Regions from separate parts of the Rhizobium changzhiense genome, predicted to be linked through region 2. Evidence: predicted binding sites of a transcription regulator. Region 2 holds the regulator's gene; each other region holds the start of a gene.
The links. The regulator LexA, encoded in region 2, represses DNA repair genes until DNA is damaged. The targets are predictions, from matches to a motif close to TGTTCNNNNTGTGTTCNG.
Positions count from the first base shown of each region.

Region 1: G9X68_RS06220 (ATP-dependent helicase) is a predicted target of LexA. The motif match lies at 2,819-2,836, and genes of this name have one in related genera.
Region 3: G9X68_RS07915 (2'-5' RNA ligase family protein) is a predicted target of LexA. The motif match lies at 2,904-2,921, and genes of this name have one in related genera.

Region 1 is NZ_JABFCQ010000001.1:1,237,987-1,242,746, reverse strand. It holds gene G9X68_RS06225 (enoyl-CoA hydratase/isomerase family protein) at 1-698, shown strand, start outside; gene G9X68_RS06220 (ATP-dependent helicase) at 711-2,771, opposite strand; gene G9X68_RS06215 (hypothetical protein) at 2,879-3,154, opposite strand; gene G9X68_RS06210 (BON domain-containing protein) at 3,332-3,592, shown strand; gene G9X68_RS06205 (hypothetical protein) at 3,708-3,968, shown strand; gene G9X68_RS06200 (DUF982 domain-containing protein) at 4,207-4,449, opposite strand.
Region 2 is NZ_JABFCQ010000002.1:237,000-241,759, forward strand. It holds gene G9X68_RS10585 (ComEC/Rec2 family competence protein) at 1-1,953, shown strand, start outside; gene lexA (transcriptional repressor LexA) at 1,934-2,653, opposite strand; gene G9X68_RS10595 (VOC family protein) at 2,849-3,745, shown strand; gene kdsA (3-deoxy-8-phosphooctulonate synthase) at 3,742-4,587, shown strand; gene eno (phosphopyruvate hydratase) at 4,725-4,760, shown strand, end outside.
Region 3 is NZ_JABFCQ010000001.1:1,575,580-1,580,339, forward strand. It holds partial or broken gene G9X68_RS07895 (Atu4866 domain-containing protein) at 1-372, shown strand, start outside; gene G9X68_RS07900 (oxidoreductase) at 431-1,282, shown strand; gene G9X68_RS07905 (SDR family oxidoreductase) at 1,339-2,073, shown strand; gene G9X68_RS07910 (methylated-DNA--[protein]-cysteine S-methyltransferase) at 2,160-2,723, opposite strand; gene G9X68_RS07915 (2'-5' RNA ligase family protein) at 2,997-3,596, shown strand; gene G9X68_RS07920 (M14 family metallopeptidase) at 3,697-4,758, shown strand.

The DNA of each region.
Region 1 (4,760 bases), on a different contig from region 2:
CGTCGCACGGCCGCCACCGCATCGTCACCGAGCGCACGCGCCTTGCCATGCCCGAAACCGGCATCGGCTATGTCCCGGATGTCGGGGCCACCTGGCTGCTGCCGCGCGCACCCGGCGAGACCGGAACATGGCTCGGTCTGACAGGGCTCGATATCGGTGCGGCCGATACAATCCACGCTCGCCTTGCCGATCTTCAGATCGCCTCGTCACGGCTTGACGAGGTGATCGATGCTCTCTCCGGCCTGCCGCGCGCCAGCTCATCCGGCGATGTCGATGCCGTGCTGCAGGCGCTTTCTGAGCCTCAGGGAGAAAGCCGGCTCAGGCAGAACGCGGCGGTAATCGATCGCGCATTCCGTTTCGACAGCGTCGAGGAGATCCTCGCAGCACTTGCCAATGAGGAGGGCGAATTCGCCTCCGAGACGCGCCGGGTGCTGCTGACGCGTTCACCAACCAGCCTGAAGCTCGCTTTGCGGCTGCTCAGAGCCGGCCGCGGCAGCGCCTCGCTCGCCGAATGCCTCGGCCGTGAACTCGGCGCCTGCCTGCAAATGCTTGATAATCCCGATTTCTTCGAGGGCATCCGCGCCGCCGTCATCGACAAGGACCGCAATCCGAAATGGTCGCCGGCCTCAGTCGAGGCTGTTGAAGCAGCAAGGATCGAGCATTTCCTGAAACCGGCCGAACCGCCGCTTTCACTCTGAACGCTATCCAGCCTATCGCCACATGCCGCGCATGCGGGCGCCGACATCGATGCGCACCTGCCGCGCCTGCTGCTGGGCGGCGCTGCCAGATTTCACCTGCGGCCAGCTGCAGGCTTCGAAGAACTGCAGCAGCGTTGCCGGAATGAAGCGGCTGCGTGAGGCATAGACGTGCCGGTCGCCCTGCGAGTTCTGCCCATAGGTGAAGAAGCGTTGCGGAACGACGAGGTCGAGACCATCCCGAGCGCGCGTCATGGCGACATAGAGCAGCCGGCGTTCCTCTTCGATTTCGGCGGTGGTGCCGACGGCGAGGTCGCTCGGTATGCATCCGTCGACGACATTCAGCATGAAGACCCTCGTCCATTCCTGGCCCTTGGCGGAATGGATGGTGGACAGGATGAGATAGTCTTCGTCGAGAAGCGGTACGCCCGCCTGGTCGCTGGTCGCATCCGGCGGATCGAGGGTGAGCTCGGTAAGAAAGCGCTCGCGTGAGGCATAACCGCTAGCGATCTGCTCGAGCTGCAACAAGTCGGCCTGTCGCGTCGCGGCATCCTCGTGCAGCCGTTCGAGATGCGGCGCGTACCATTCCCGTGCCAGGCCGATCTCTGCCGGCCAGCCGGCCTTGCCGGTCTTCAGCTCCTGCAGCATCGAAACGAACGTTGTCCAGTCCTCGCCGGAGCGCGGTGGCGCCGGCATGGCGCCAAGAGCAGTAATCGGGTTGGCATCCTCGGCCATCAGGTCGAGCGTCTTCTGCGCCGTCGACGGCCCGACGCCTGGCAGGATCTGCATCAGCCGGAAGCCCGCCACACGGTCGCGGGGGTTTTGCGCGAAGCGAAGGGCGGCCAGCATGTCCTTCACATGCGCGCTGTCGAGAAACTTCAGCCCGCCGAACTTGACGAAGGGAATGTTCCGCCGGGTCAGCTCGACTTCCAGCGGCCCGCTGTGATGCGAGGCACGGAAGAGCACGGCCTGCTGTTTGAGCGTGAGGCCTTCCTCGCGGTTGTCGAGCACCATGTCGGTGATGTAGCGCGCCTGCTCGGCCTCATCGCGCACCGTGACGAGGCGCGGCCGCTCGGACGATTGCCGCTCGGTCCAGAGGTTCTTGGTGAAGCGCTCCGAGGCGAGGTCGATGACGGCGTTGGCGGCGGCGAGGATCGGCTGCGTCGAGCGGTAGTTACGGTCGAGCGTGACGATATTGGCGGCCGGGCTGAAGGCGGCGGGAAAATCGAGGATGTTGCGCACCGTCGCGGCACGGAAGGAATAGATCGACTGGGCATCGTCGCCGACGACGGTCAACCCCTGGCCTTGGGGCTTCAGCGCCAGCAGGATCGAGGCCTGCAACCGGTTGGTGTCCTGATATTCGTCGACCAGCACATGGTCGAAACGGCTGCCGATATCCTCGGCAATCATTTCTTCGCCAACCATCTGCGCCCAGTAGAGCAGCAGATCGTCGTAATCGAGCACGTTCTGGCTCTGCTTGGCCTCGACATAACAGGCGAAAAGTTCGCGCAGCTGTTTCTCCCACGTCGCGCACCAGGGAAAGACGTCGCGCAATACGAGGTCGAGCGCGGTTTCCGAATTCACCGCCCTGGAATAGATGGCAAGGCAGGTGCCTTTTGTGGGAAAACGGCTTTCCGTCTTCGAGAAACCAAGGTCGTGCCGGATCAGGTTCATCAGATCGGCACTGTCTTCGCGGTCGTGGATGGTAAACCCAGGATCCAGACCGATCTGCTCCGCATAATCGCGCAGCAGCCGGGCACCGATGCCGTGGAAGGTGCCGGACCAGGAAAGCGCATCCGCCATCACGCCGGCATTCGAACCAAGCACATCGCGGCAGATGCGCTCGACACGCCGCGCCATCTCGGCGGCTGCCCGGCGCGAGAAGGTCATCAGCAGGATGCGGCGGGGATCGGCGCCCTTGACGATGAGATGGGCGACACGATGCGCCAAGGTATTCGTCTTGCCGGAGCCGGCGCCGGCAATGACCAGCAGCGGCCCGGCAATATGGTTGCCGTCGATGAGCGTGCCGTGCTCGACGGCCATGCGCTGCTGCGGATTGAGCTTTTCGAGATACATCCAGCCGTCCGGTCGGGCTCCCGCAGAATCACTGGGGAAAGATTAGATGTTCCTTGAATGTTCGCGATTGCCGCCTCTGTCAAGCGATCTGGCGCGCAAGCAACATCTCAGTCGGGGAAATCCGGGCCGATCTCGCGCCGCACCAGCTTCAGGCTGCGGTCGGCCTGAAGGATATAGGTTTCCTCCACGCGCTGTCCCGTCCCGTTGTAGAACTGGTTGTAGACGGCGCTGCCGACCGGCGACTTGCTGAGCTTCGTTCGCGGCTGGCCGCCATAGGTGATGCTGCCGGGAATGGGATCCAGCGCCGGGCTATCGGCCGAGGAACAGCCGGCAAGCCCGGCAAACAATCCTCCGGCAAACAAGGCAGGCAGAAGCGCTTTCATCGTCATCATCCCTCTTTCGACTGCAGCCAGATATGGAAGCGGCGGCACCTTTCGCCAAGGGTAGCCCATGCCACCGCACAGGTATCGCTGTCGAGCAGGCTCTTCTTTTCCGGGGGACGCAACGAATGCGTCGCTGCGGCGTTAACAGACATCAACCAACATCAGGAAACGTTCACGGTGCTCGGCTTTCCAGCATTCACGGGGCATGGCGAGCCCGGCCGGCAGGGCCACAGCGATGCCGCGACGCGCGCCTCGGTGGAGAGCACCCTTCATGCGGCCGCCGATATCGAAGCCGGCGAAATCACCGTCAGCATATCGGGCTCCTATGTCATCCTCGAAGGTTTCGTGCGGCGGCGGGGCGACGTCGAGCGGGCGATCGAGATCGCCGAGGGCGTCGTCGGGCGAGGCTATGTGCGTGCTCGCCTGCTGCGACGCTGAAGTCTTGAGAATGGGATGCTGCGCCGGTCTGGACGTTCATGTCTTTGCAACGCATGAAGGGAACCAAAACGCCCTCCCGCGGGTTGAAAGGCGGACCTAAACGCTGGAGAACCTCATGCAGTCGCTTCTTCGCATCTCTGCAATGACCGTGATAACAGGCGGTGTCTTTGCCGGCTCCGCCAATGCCTCGCTGGAAACCGGCACGAATTATTCCGCTTTGCCGAAGGACCAGATCGCCCTCAACGAATATACCGGGGCCGTCGCCTGCACACCGGTAGAGCCTCACTATCTCCCCTCCTTCATCCGCGCCTCGGATGGCACGATCATCGGTGTCGGCTATATCGAAGTGGAGAATGAGGGCGGCGCGGACTGCTGAGGCGTCCGCTTTGCTCGGACGAGGCTCGCCTGCGTTGCCGCAGAGGTGACGAGCCTCTAACCATCATCATGATGGCTGGTCGTCTTCTATTGATGCACCTGTACCAGGCGCAACGCCCTTTGCACCGAAACCCGGCACGCGCTTGTTGCAGGGTTAAACCAAAACTAAAGCATTGTCCTGTTCCGGCACGCTTGCGCGCCCAGAAGGCGAAAATCGCCCGAAATTCCTTGCCGAAGTGCTAATGCAGCTTCAGCTTCGCCTCTTCGGCGGCCGCCAGAAACTCGGCTCTTGCTTCTTCCACGCTCTTGCGCCCATCGAGCGCTGCCCGGCAGGCGCTGCGGGCCTTGATATAACGAAGCCCGCGCACATTCGGCCAGAGATCCGCCAGGCACTTCAGCGCATCGAACGGACCATTGACCGTTCGCGCATCGGCACCTTCGAAACCGACCTTGACCGGACTGTTCCATCTTTCAGTTGCCATCGATGCTCCTCCACGATTTTCGACAGAAACGAAGTGCAGCATCTCCCAGTTCCTCCGGGGAGACTTTGCGATAGTTAATACTCTAGCGTGATTTTTGCCGTCAGCAATGGTGGAATGCATTGCGGCTGGTGAGGCGAATTGTCTGCTTGTGAGATTCACGGAGCGACCGGGCTGGCGCGGCATCATCGCTACCATACTCACGAAGCTGAGGGCTCCTTAGGTCGAAATCTGATCCAGGCTGCTTTTCTCTGCGGGGCCTTGGTAATGCCGGTCCTCGCCCGCGGGGCAGAGCTGTCTGCTGAAGACGCTCT
Region 2 (4,760 bases):
CGCGAAGGTGATGGTCGCGGGCGGTGGCGCTACATTCTTGCCGTTACCGGCACTGAGGCGCCACAGGTGAAGCGGCCGCCGGACCGCATCACCGCAATCGCCCGCGGCGCGGACGTGGCCTTCGAGATCGGCGATATCATCACTGGCAGAGCGCGGCTGACGCCGCCGGCAGGCCCAGCGCTTCCCGGGCTCAACGACTTCTCCTTCGGTGCCTATTTCGATGGCATCGGCGCCAACGGCTTCTTCTACGGTGCGCCGACGAAGGTCGATGTGCAGGCAGGTCCGCAGGCGGCCAGATCGACGACCGAAGCGCTGCTGGAATGGCTCTACCGGCTGCGCAGCGGTATCGGCGACCGCATAAGGTCGATCCTGCCCGGCGACACCGGCGCTTTTGCCGCTGCTCTGGTGACGGACGAGCGGCGCGCCATCTCGGATGCGACGACGGAAGCGCTGCGCCAGTCCGGTCTGGCGCATATCATCGCCATCTCCGGTCTCAACATGGCGCTGTCGGCCGGAATCTTCTTCGTCGGCTTGCGGATGCTGCTCAGCTTCTTTCCCGGTGTCGCCGAGGCCTATCCGACGAAGAAGATCGCCGCCGCCGGCGCGCTCATCACCGTCACCGCCTATTTCCTGATCTCCGGCTTTGCGGTCTCTGCCGAACGCGCTTTCATCATGATGGCCATTATGTTGATCGCCGTCTTCTTCGACCGGCCGTCGATCAGCCTACGCAATGTCGCTCTCTCCGCGCTTGTCATCATTGTCATTTCGCCGTCCGAGGTCTTGGGTCCGAGCTTCCAGATGTCTTTTGCCGCCACATTGGCGCTGGTCTCTGGCTATCAGCTTTGGAAGGATCGGCGGGTCCGCGAAAACGCTTTCCTGAAGCTGCCGATCATCAGGCCCTTCGTTACCGTTGCGGGCTTCTTCGGCGGCGTCTTCCTGACCTCGTTGATCGGCGGTTTTTCCACCGCGCTGTTTTCGATCGAGCATTTTCATCGCCTGACCGCCTACGGCCTGCCGGCAAATCTCGCGACAATACCGATCATCTCCTTCATCATCATGCCGGCCGGCTTGCTGGCAATGCTGCTCATGCCTTTCGGCTTGGATGTTTGGGCCTGGAAGATCGTCGGATTCGGCCTCGATCTGGTGATCGCGGTCGCCAAGACGGTGTCCGGCTGGGATGGCAATATCGACGTCGGCCGTTTGCCCGCCTGGTATTTCACCGTCGCCGTGGCAGGCTTTCTGCTGCTGACGCTGCTCCGCACCCGGTTGCGCCATATCGGCACATCGATTATCGGGGTCGCAACGCTCATCCTGCTGCTTCTGCCGGTTCCCCGGCCGCCGGATCTGGTGATTTCGGAGGATGGTAGTCTCGTCGCAATCGTCGAGGCGGCGGCAATGGCTTCCAACCGTGAAAGACCGCCGGATTTCATCTTCGACCAGTGGCAGAGAGCGCTGGTCCTGCCGAAGCATGATCCGCCGAAGATGCTGGACGGTCCTGCTATCCCGCCGGAGGGAGAAGATCGCCGCGTCAGGCTTTCCCGCGATCAGCAGAACGAAGCAAGGACCGCGATGCGGGCCGCCGCATCGGGCGGTGACGCAAACCGCTTTTCCTGCGTCAAGAAGGCCTGGTGCACATCAAGGCTTGGCAATGGTCAGGTGGTAACCGTCATCGACAATGCCGCCTATCTCGGTCCGGCATGCGACGCGGCCGATATCGTCGTGACGTCGGTCCGCCTTCGCTTCAACAGCTGCCGCTCAGGTGCGACGCTCTTCACCGGTGAGACGCTGCGCAGGAGCGGTTCCATCGAGTTGCGCTTCACGGACGCCGGCCCGGAGGTCGCAACCGCATTCGATGCATTGTCGCGGCCATGGATGCGCCATCGCGCCTATGACTGGCGCAGCAATAGTTTTACCGAAACCGGACTGGCCAATGTCAGTGATAGCGGCGAATGAGGCCGACGAGTTTGCCCTGTACCTTGACACGGTCCGGCCCGAAGATCCGGGTCTCGTACGCCGGGTTGGCGGCCTCCAGCGCGATCGAGGCGCCCTTGCGGCGGAAGCGCTTCAGCGTCGCTTCCTCGTCATCGACGAGGGCAACGACGATATCACCGGGACTTGCAGTGCTGCCGTTGCGGATGATCACGGTGTCGCCGTCGAAGATGCCGGCGTCGATCATCGAATCGCCCTTGACCTCCAGCGCGTAATGTTCACCGGAGCCGAGCATGTCGGCCGGAACGACGATGTCGTGGGTGTTGTTCTGGATCGCCGAGATCGGAACACCGGCAGCGATTCGGCCCATGACCGGCACGGAGACCGAATTGCCGTTGTCGGCGACGGGCTTTGCAGGAGCAGGGGCGGCGACCGGCTGTGGCTTGCCGAGGCTGCCCTCGATCACGCTCGGCGAAAAGCCGCGCCGGGGCTGGATGCTGGGGCTGTAGGCCTCCGGAAGCTTGATGACCTCAAGCGCGCGGGCGCGGTTCGGTAGGCGGCGAATGAAGCCGCGCTCCTCGAGCGCTGTAATCAAGCGATGAATCCCGGACTTCGAGGCGAGGTCCAGGGCATCCTTCATCTCATCGAAAGATGGCGGAACGCCGGATTCCTTCATGCGCTCATGAATGAAGAGGAGAAGCTCCTGTTGTTTGCGCGTGAGCATCGACGTTGTGACCTCGTGATTGAAACAAATCCAGAACAGACACTATATGTTCCATATGTGTTCCGCAAGTAGCTAAATTTCCGTAAAACTTGGCGCCAACTCGTTGAGATTTTTATTTTCATTCGCCGGATTGGGACACAAGTCTTGTATTGAAGGTCGCGCTGCACATCTCTTGACCTTTCCAGGAGGGACATGATGAACGAGCATTCCGCCAAACCGTACCCGCTGGATCATATCGTGCTGCCGGTCGTCAATATCGATCTGGCGCGCGAGAGGCTCGGCAAGCTCGGCTTCACCGTTGCCGCCGATGCGCGCCACCCCTTCGGAACGGAAAACGCCTGCGTCTTCTTTGCCGACAAGACCTATCTGGAGCCGCTCGGGATTGCGAGCGTCGAAGAGAGCGAGGCATCGGCGCGGCAAGGCAACGTCTTCACCGCCCGCAACCAGGCCTTCCGCTTCCGCTGCGGCGAGGAGGGGCTTTCGGGGCTGGCTTTCGGCAGCAAGGATGCCGGCATCGATCATCAGAATTTCGTCGGCAACGGATCGAGCGCCGGCGAGATGCTGCAGTTCACCCGGCCGATGACGATGCCGGACGGTTCCGAGACGATTGCCGGCTTCAAGCTGGCTTTTGCCGCCGACCTGCGCGCGCCTGATCTCCTGCTTTTCACCGTCGAGCGCGTCAATCCGCTGCCGACCGACCGCGCCGCGCTTGAAACACATGCCAATGGTGTGACCGGCATAGTCGAGATCGCGCTTTGCACGCCGGAGCCGGCCGCCTTCGCTGCCTTCGTCAGCCTTGCCGTGGCGCAATCGGCAGTCGAGAAAACCGGTTTCGGCGTCAATATCGCGGCATCGAATGCCAAAATCAGCCTGATGACGCCAGAAGGGCTGGAGGCCTATTTCGACATTGGTGGCTCATCCGCCGATCGCGGCCTACGCGGCCGGGCAATCCTCTTCACTGTCGCCGATCTTGCCGTGACAGAAGCGCATTTGGCTGCTAACGGGGTGACTTACACGCGCAAGAACAATCGCATTCTGGTGAAGCCCGCGCCCGGGCAGGGCACGCTCTTCGCCTTCGAGGAAACACGATGAGCACTGATACGAATTCCGAAGTCAGGATCGGCGAAGGCCAAGGCCAGGTCACCTTTTCCAATACCGGCCGCCTGTCGCTGATTGCCGGTCCCTGCCAGATGGAGAGCCGCGACCACGCCTTCATGGTTGCCGGCACACTGAAAGAGCTTTGCGGAAAGCTCGGCATCGGCCTCGTCTACAAGAGCTCCTTCGACAAGGCGAACCGGACCTCGCTGTCGGCCGAACGTGGTATCGGGATCGAAAAGGGCATGGAGGTCTTTGCCGACCTCAAGAAGGAATTCGGGTTTCCTGTCTTGACCGACGTCCATACCGCCGAGCAATGCGCGGAGGTGGCAAAGATCGTCGACGTCCTGCAGATTCCGGCCTTCCTTTGCCGCCAGACCGACCTCCTCATCGCTGCCGCCAAGACCTGCCGCGTCGTCAATGTCAAGAAGGGTCAGTTCCTCGCTCCCTGGGATATGAAGAACGTCTTGAAGAAGCTCAATGCCAGCGGCAATCCGAACGTGCTGCTGTGCGAGCGCGGCGCCTCCTTCGGTTACAATACGCTGGTCTCCGACATGCGCTCGCTGCCGATCATGGCGGCGATGGGCGCGCCCGTTATCTTCGATGCGACCCATTCCGTGGCGCAGCCGGGCGGGCAGGGCGAATCCTCCGGCGGTCAACGTGAATTCGTGGAAACGCTGGCGCGCGCAGCGGTGGCTACCGGTATTGCCGGCGTCTTCCTCGAAACCCATCAGGACCCCGATAATGCCCCTTCCGACGGACCGAACATGGTCTACCTCAAGGACATGCCGCGACTTCTCGAAAAGCTGCTTGCCTTCGATGCGGTCGCCAAGGCTTGACGTTCAACAGCCTGACATGATCGTGCTGTAGGCCACATCCCAACGCTGGTCCGAAGGCTATTGCAGCATTGTAATTTGCACACCTTCGACTAAGACAGGTTTCGAACCATTTATCACCCACCGAGCAGGAAGAACCCATGACTGCAATCACCGATATCATCGCCCGTGAGATT
Region 3 (4,760 bases), on a different contig from region 2:
GCGAAGGATTTTCAGAAGCCCCGTCCTGCAGTTTTTCACGGCGGTCACCCTGGCTGGCGCGGCGACCGGTTCGTCCGCCGCCGATACCGTGAACGACCGAGAAACTCAGCAGCAACAAACAAGCGAGAACACATGCAGCAACATCCCTATGTCGGCGTGTGGGTGACGGATGATGGCCGCGTCCGCCACGAACTTCCGCCCACTGGCCGCTACGACGAAGCCCGCGGCAACCGGGAAAGCGCCTACCGGGGACGCTACGAAGTCACCGGAAGCCACATCGAATATTGGGATGATACGGGCTTTACGGCCGACGGCGATTTCGTCGACGGCAACACCCTCCATCATGGCGGCATGGTGCTTCGGCGCAAATGATGTGCCGCCCGAAAGGCAATACCGCACAGGAGAAGGCCGCGTTAGCCGGCCGGAAAGGATGACGATCATGTCTTCCCCAACACCCATCTGGTTCATCACCGGCGCATCGTCCGGCCTCGGCCGGGCGCTCGCCGAAGCCGTTCTCACCCGTGGCTGGCGCGTCGCCATGACGGCGCGCAGACCCGAAACCTTGACGGATATCACGGCAGAGCATGGCGACCGCGCGCTCGCCCTTGCACTCGATGTGACGGACAGCCGCTCCGTCGCCCGCGCCGTTCATGATGCCGAAACCCATTTCGGCGCGATCGATGTCCTCGTCAACAATGCCGGCTACGGCTACCTCTCGGCGATCGAAGAGGGCGACGATGCGGAGATACGCGCTCAGTTCGAGACCAATGTCTTCGGATTGATCGCCGTCACCAAGCGGGTCCTGCCGGGCATGCGCCGACGCCGGCAAGGGCATATCTTCAACGTCTCCTCGCTCGGCGGGCTCGTCGCTTTTGCCGCAACCGGCTACTACCACGCCACCAAGTTCGCGGTCGAAGCCTTGTCGGAATCGCTTTCGCATGAGGTCAAACCGCTCGGCATCGATATGACGATCCTCGAACCCGGCGCCTTCCGCACGGATTGGGCCGGCCGGTCGATGGTCGAATCCAGCACGATCATCGAAGACTATGCCGAAACATCCGGCAAGCGACGCCAGGCCACCCGCTCGATCTCCGGCAACCAGCCGGGCGATCCCACGCGCGCGGCCACCGCGATCATATCGGCGTTCGAAGCGGACGCGCCGCCGCTGCGCCTGCTGCTCGGCGCACCCGCCCTGAAGATCGCCCGCGAACGGCTCGATGCGCTGCGCGCAAACTTCGATGCCTGGGCGGAGACGACGCTCAGCGCGGATTTTCCCACCTGACCACCAAAAACCCTCAGCCGCATCGCCAGGCGAGCGGCGTAGAAATGGAGCTTGAAATGTCTGATATCAAAGGAAAAGTCATTGCCATCACAGGCGCCAGCAGCGGCATCGGAGAGGCTGCGGCAAAGGTACTGGCTGCCGCAGGCGCCCATATCGTGATCGGCGCACGCCGCACCGAGCGCCTGGAGGAACTCGCCGGCGAAATCGCCGCAAAGGGCGGGACGGTGCGCCTGCGACAGCTTGACGTCACCGACCGTTCCCAGGTGGAGGCTTTCGCGGGCTTTGCCAGGTCGGAATTCGGCCGGCTGGATGTCATCGTCAACAATGCCGGCGTCATGCCGCTCTCGCCGCTCGAGGCTCTCAAGGTCGACGAGTGGGACCGGATGGTCGACGTCAACATCAAGGGCGTTCTCTACGGCATCGCGGCAGCGCTTCCGATCATGAAGGCACAGGGATCAGGGCAGATCATCAACCTGTCTTCGATCGGTGGCCACAGCGTCTCGCCGACGGCGGCCGTCTATTGCGCGACGAAATTTGCGGTGCGGGCGATCTCGGACGGATTGCGGCAGGAGACCGATCATATCCGCGTGACCGTCATCTCTCCCGGCACGACGACATCGGAACTGGCCGACACCATCACCGATCCGACGGCGCGCGATGCCATGAAGGCTTTCAGGGCGATCACGATCAGCCCCGAGGCCATCGCCAATTCGATCCTCTACGCCATCAGCCAGCCTGATGACGTCGATGTCAGCGAGATCATCATCCGGCCGACTGCCAGCCCGCATTGAGTGGCTGAGACTTTGCCAACGCAATTCCAGCAAAAGTGTAGAGCGTTTTTGCGTCGGGAATTGCGGAAACGAAAAGCCTCCGCCGCCTAAAAACCCAGCGACTGCTGGGCAGGCGGCGGCGGTGCGAGGTTGACTCCCTCGAGCTCCAGCATGCGGGCCTTCGATGACGAACCGCCGGGAGCGGAGAAACCGCCGATCTTGCCGCCGGCCGCAAGCACCCGGTGGCAGGGAATGATCAATGCGACCGGGTTCTTCGCCATCGCCTGGCCGACGTCGCGAGCGGCTTCCGGCCCGACGCCAAGCTCCTTGGCCAGCGCGCCGTAAGTGGTGGTGCGGCCCCAGCCGATACGCCTTGCCGCCGCATAAATATCCCGGAAGAAGGCATCCTGGCCGGCAAGATCGACTTCGACGCCGGAAAAATCCGTCTCCTCGCCCTGGAAGTAGCGCTTCACGGCCGCGACCGTTTCCAGCACAGCAAGCGTCGGCGCGCCGGCTTCGGCGTCCGGCAGGCGGCGCAGCAGCAGCCGTTCGGTCGCTTCCGCTGATTTGGTCGGTAGTTGGAAGCGGGTGATGCCGGCATCGCTCCAGGCGATGCCGCAGAAACCGCCCGCGGTTTCGAAGATGAGATAGTGGTCTATGGTCTGGCCCATGACACAGCCTCCGCGTTTTCGATTACCACCAAAATCGTATGGGACGGCCGCTGTTTCAACCCGTTTCTTGCGCGCGCCGGGCTTTCGGGAAAGATCGCGGTCCCCAGGAAACATACACTCCATCCGGACCCCGGAGGTGATGGATCTGATTAGTTCGACGGCCAGCATATTGGGGGATTATGTTCTCTTTTTGTTCTTGATTTTCCGTTCTTTCGGCAATAGCCTGCTTTGCTTTTTGGAGACGACGAGGTGGGGCATGACGCCTGAAATTCTATGAACCAGATGCTCCTCGACTTCGGAGACGACAAAAAAGGGCGCGGACGGCCGGGCAAGAATCACGATGCTGAACATCGACTTTTCTTCGCCCTCTATCCTCCTGACGCCATCGAGCAGCAGGCGGCGTCGATCGCCCATGACTATTGTCGAGCCTTCTCCCTTTTCGGCGAGCCGCGGCTGACGACATTGCATGTAACGATCATCTGGGTCGGCGACTATGCGAGGCTGCCGGAGGATGTGGTCTTCGCAGCGCTACAGGCCGGCGCCACAGTCGAGAGTGCCCCGATCGCAATGAGCTTCGATCGGGTCATGCGATTCCCGCAGGCCCGAGCGCTTGTGCTTTGCGGCGAAGGCGGACGGAAACCGCTCACCCGACTGCGCGTCCAACTCGGCGTCAGCATGCACAATGCCGGATTTCCGCACAATATCGGCCGCAATTTCAAGCCGCACATGACACTGCTCTACGACCGCAAGGCCGTGCCGCCGACGAGGCTCGACACACCGGTTTCATGGACGGCGTCCGAATTCCTGCTCATCCACAGTGTTCTCGGAAAAACCGAACATCGCATCATCGATCGCTGGCCGCTACTCAGCTGAGGCAACGCGTCCGCGGATCTCGGCTTGCGCTTGCCTGATTTCCGCGCATAAAGCTTCGAAGCCTGTTCCGGCATCGGTGCAAACGGGGAGCGAAATCAGCATGGACGTTTCAGAGATCATCATCCCTGGAGATACGCCGGGAACGGAGTGGCGGTTGCCGGTGCTGCGCTTTAAAGGCCGCGATCCGAAGGCGCCGAAGACCTATATCCAAGCGGCACTGCATGCCGGCGAGCTGCCGGGAACGGTGCTGCTGCATTTCCTCTGCGAAAGGCTGCGGCAGGCGGAAAGCCAAGGCGCGATTGCCGGCAACATCACCATCGTGCCGCAGGCCAATCCGATCGGTGCGGCTCAATCGCATTTCGGCGAGCTGCAGGGTCGTTTCGACTTGGGTTCACGCACCAATTTCAACCGGGATTTTCCGCTGATCTCCATTGTCGATCGCGCGACGCTGATCGAGGATCTCGATGATTACCCGGCTACCGACAGATTAAAGCGGCAGCTGCTGCATATGGCGCTTGGGGCCGATCTCGTGCTCGACCTGCATTGCGACGACGAATCCCTGCAATATGCCTATATCGACGAGGCCTTCTGGCCGGAGGCGGCCGATCTTGCCGCTGCACTCGAGATGGAGGCCGTGCTGCTTTCGGATGGCGAAAGCTCGGCCTTCGAGGAGGCCGTCGGTTTTGCCTGGAAATATGAAGTTCCAGGCGAACGCCGCCCCCGGCTGCCCGGCAAACTCTCCGTCACCGTCGAGCTGCGCGGCAAGCGCGACGTCGATCCGGTACTGGCGAAATCGGATGCGGACGGGCTCTGGCGCTTCCTAGCGGCACGCGGGATCGTTGGCGACGAAAAACCGGCGGCAACGGCATTTTCCGGTCCGGCCGTGCCGCTCGACAATGTCGAGATCATCCGCACGCCACAAGGCGGCGCCGTGCTTTTCCATCGCGATATTGGCGAGAGGATTGCGGAAGGTGACCTTCTGGTAACGATCGTCACCCGGCCGGGGCAGCCGGGCGGCAGCATCGAGCTCACCGCGCCACAGGACGGGCTGATCCTGACCCGGACCTCCGACCGGCTGGTGCGGCGGCGCGGCGACCTGATGAAGATCGCCTGCGACGAACCCAGCAAGGCTTCCCGCAAAGCCGGCACGCTGGAGAATTGAGC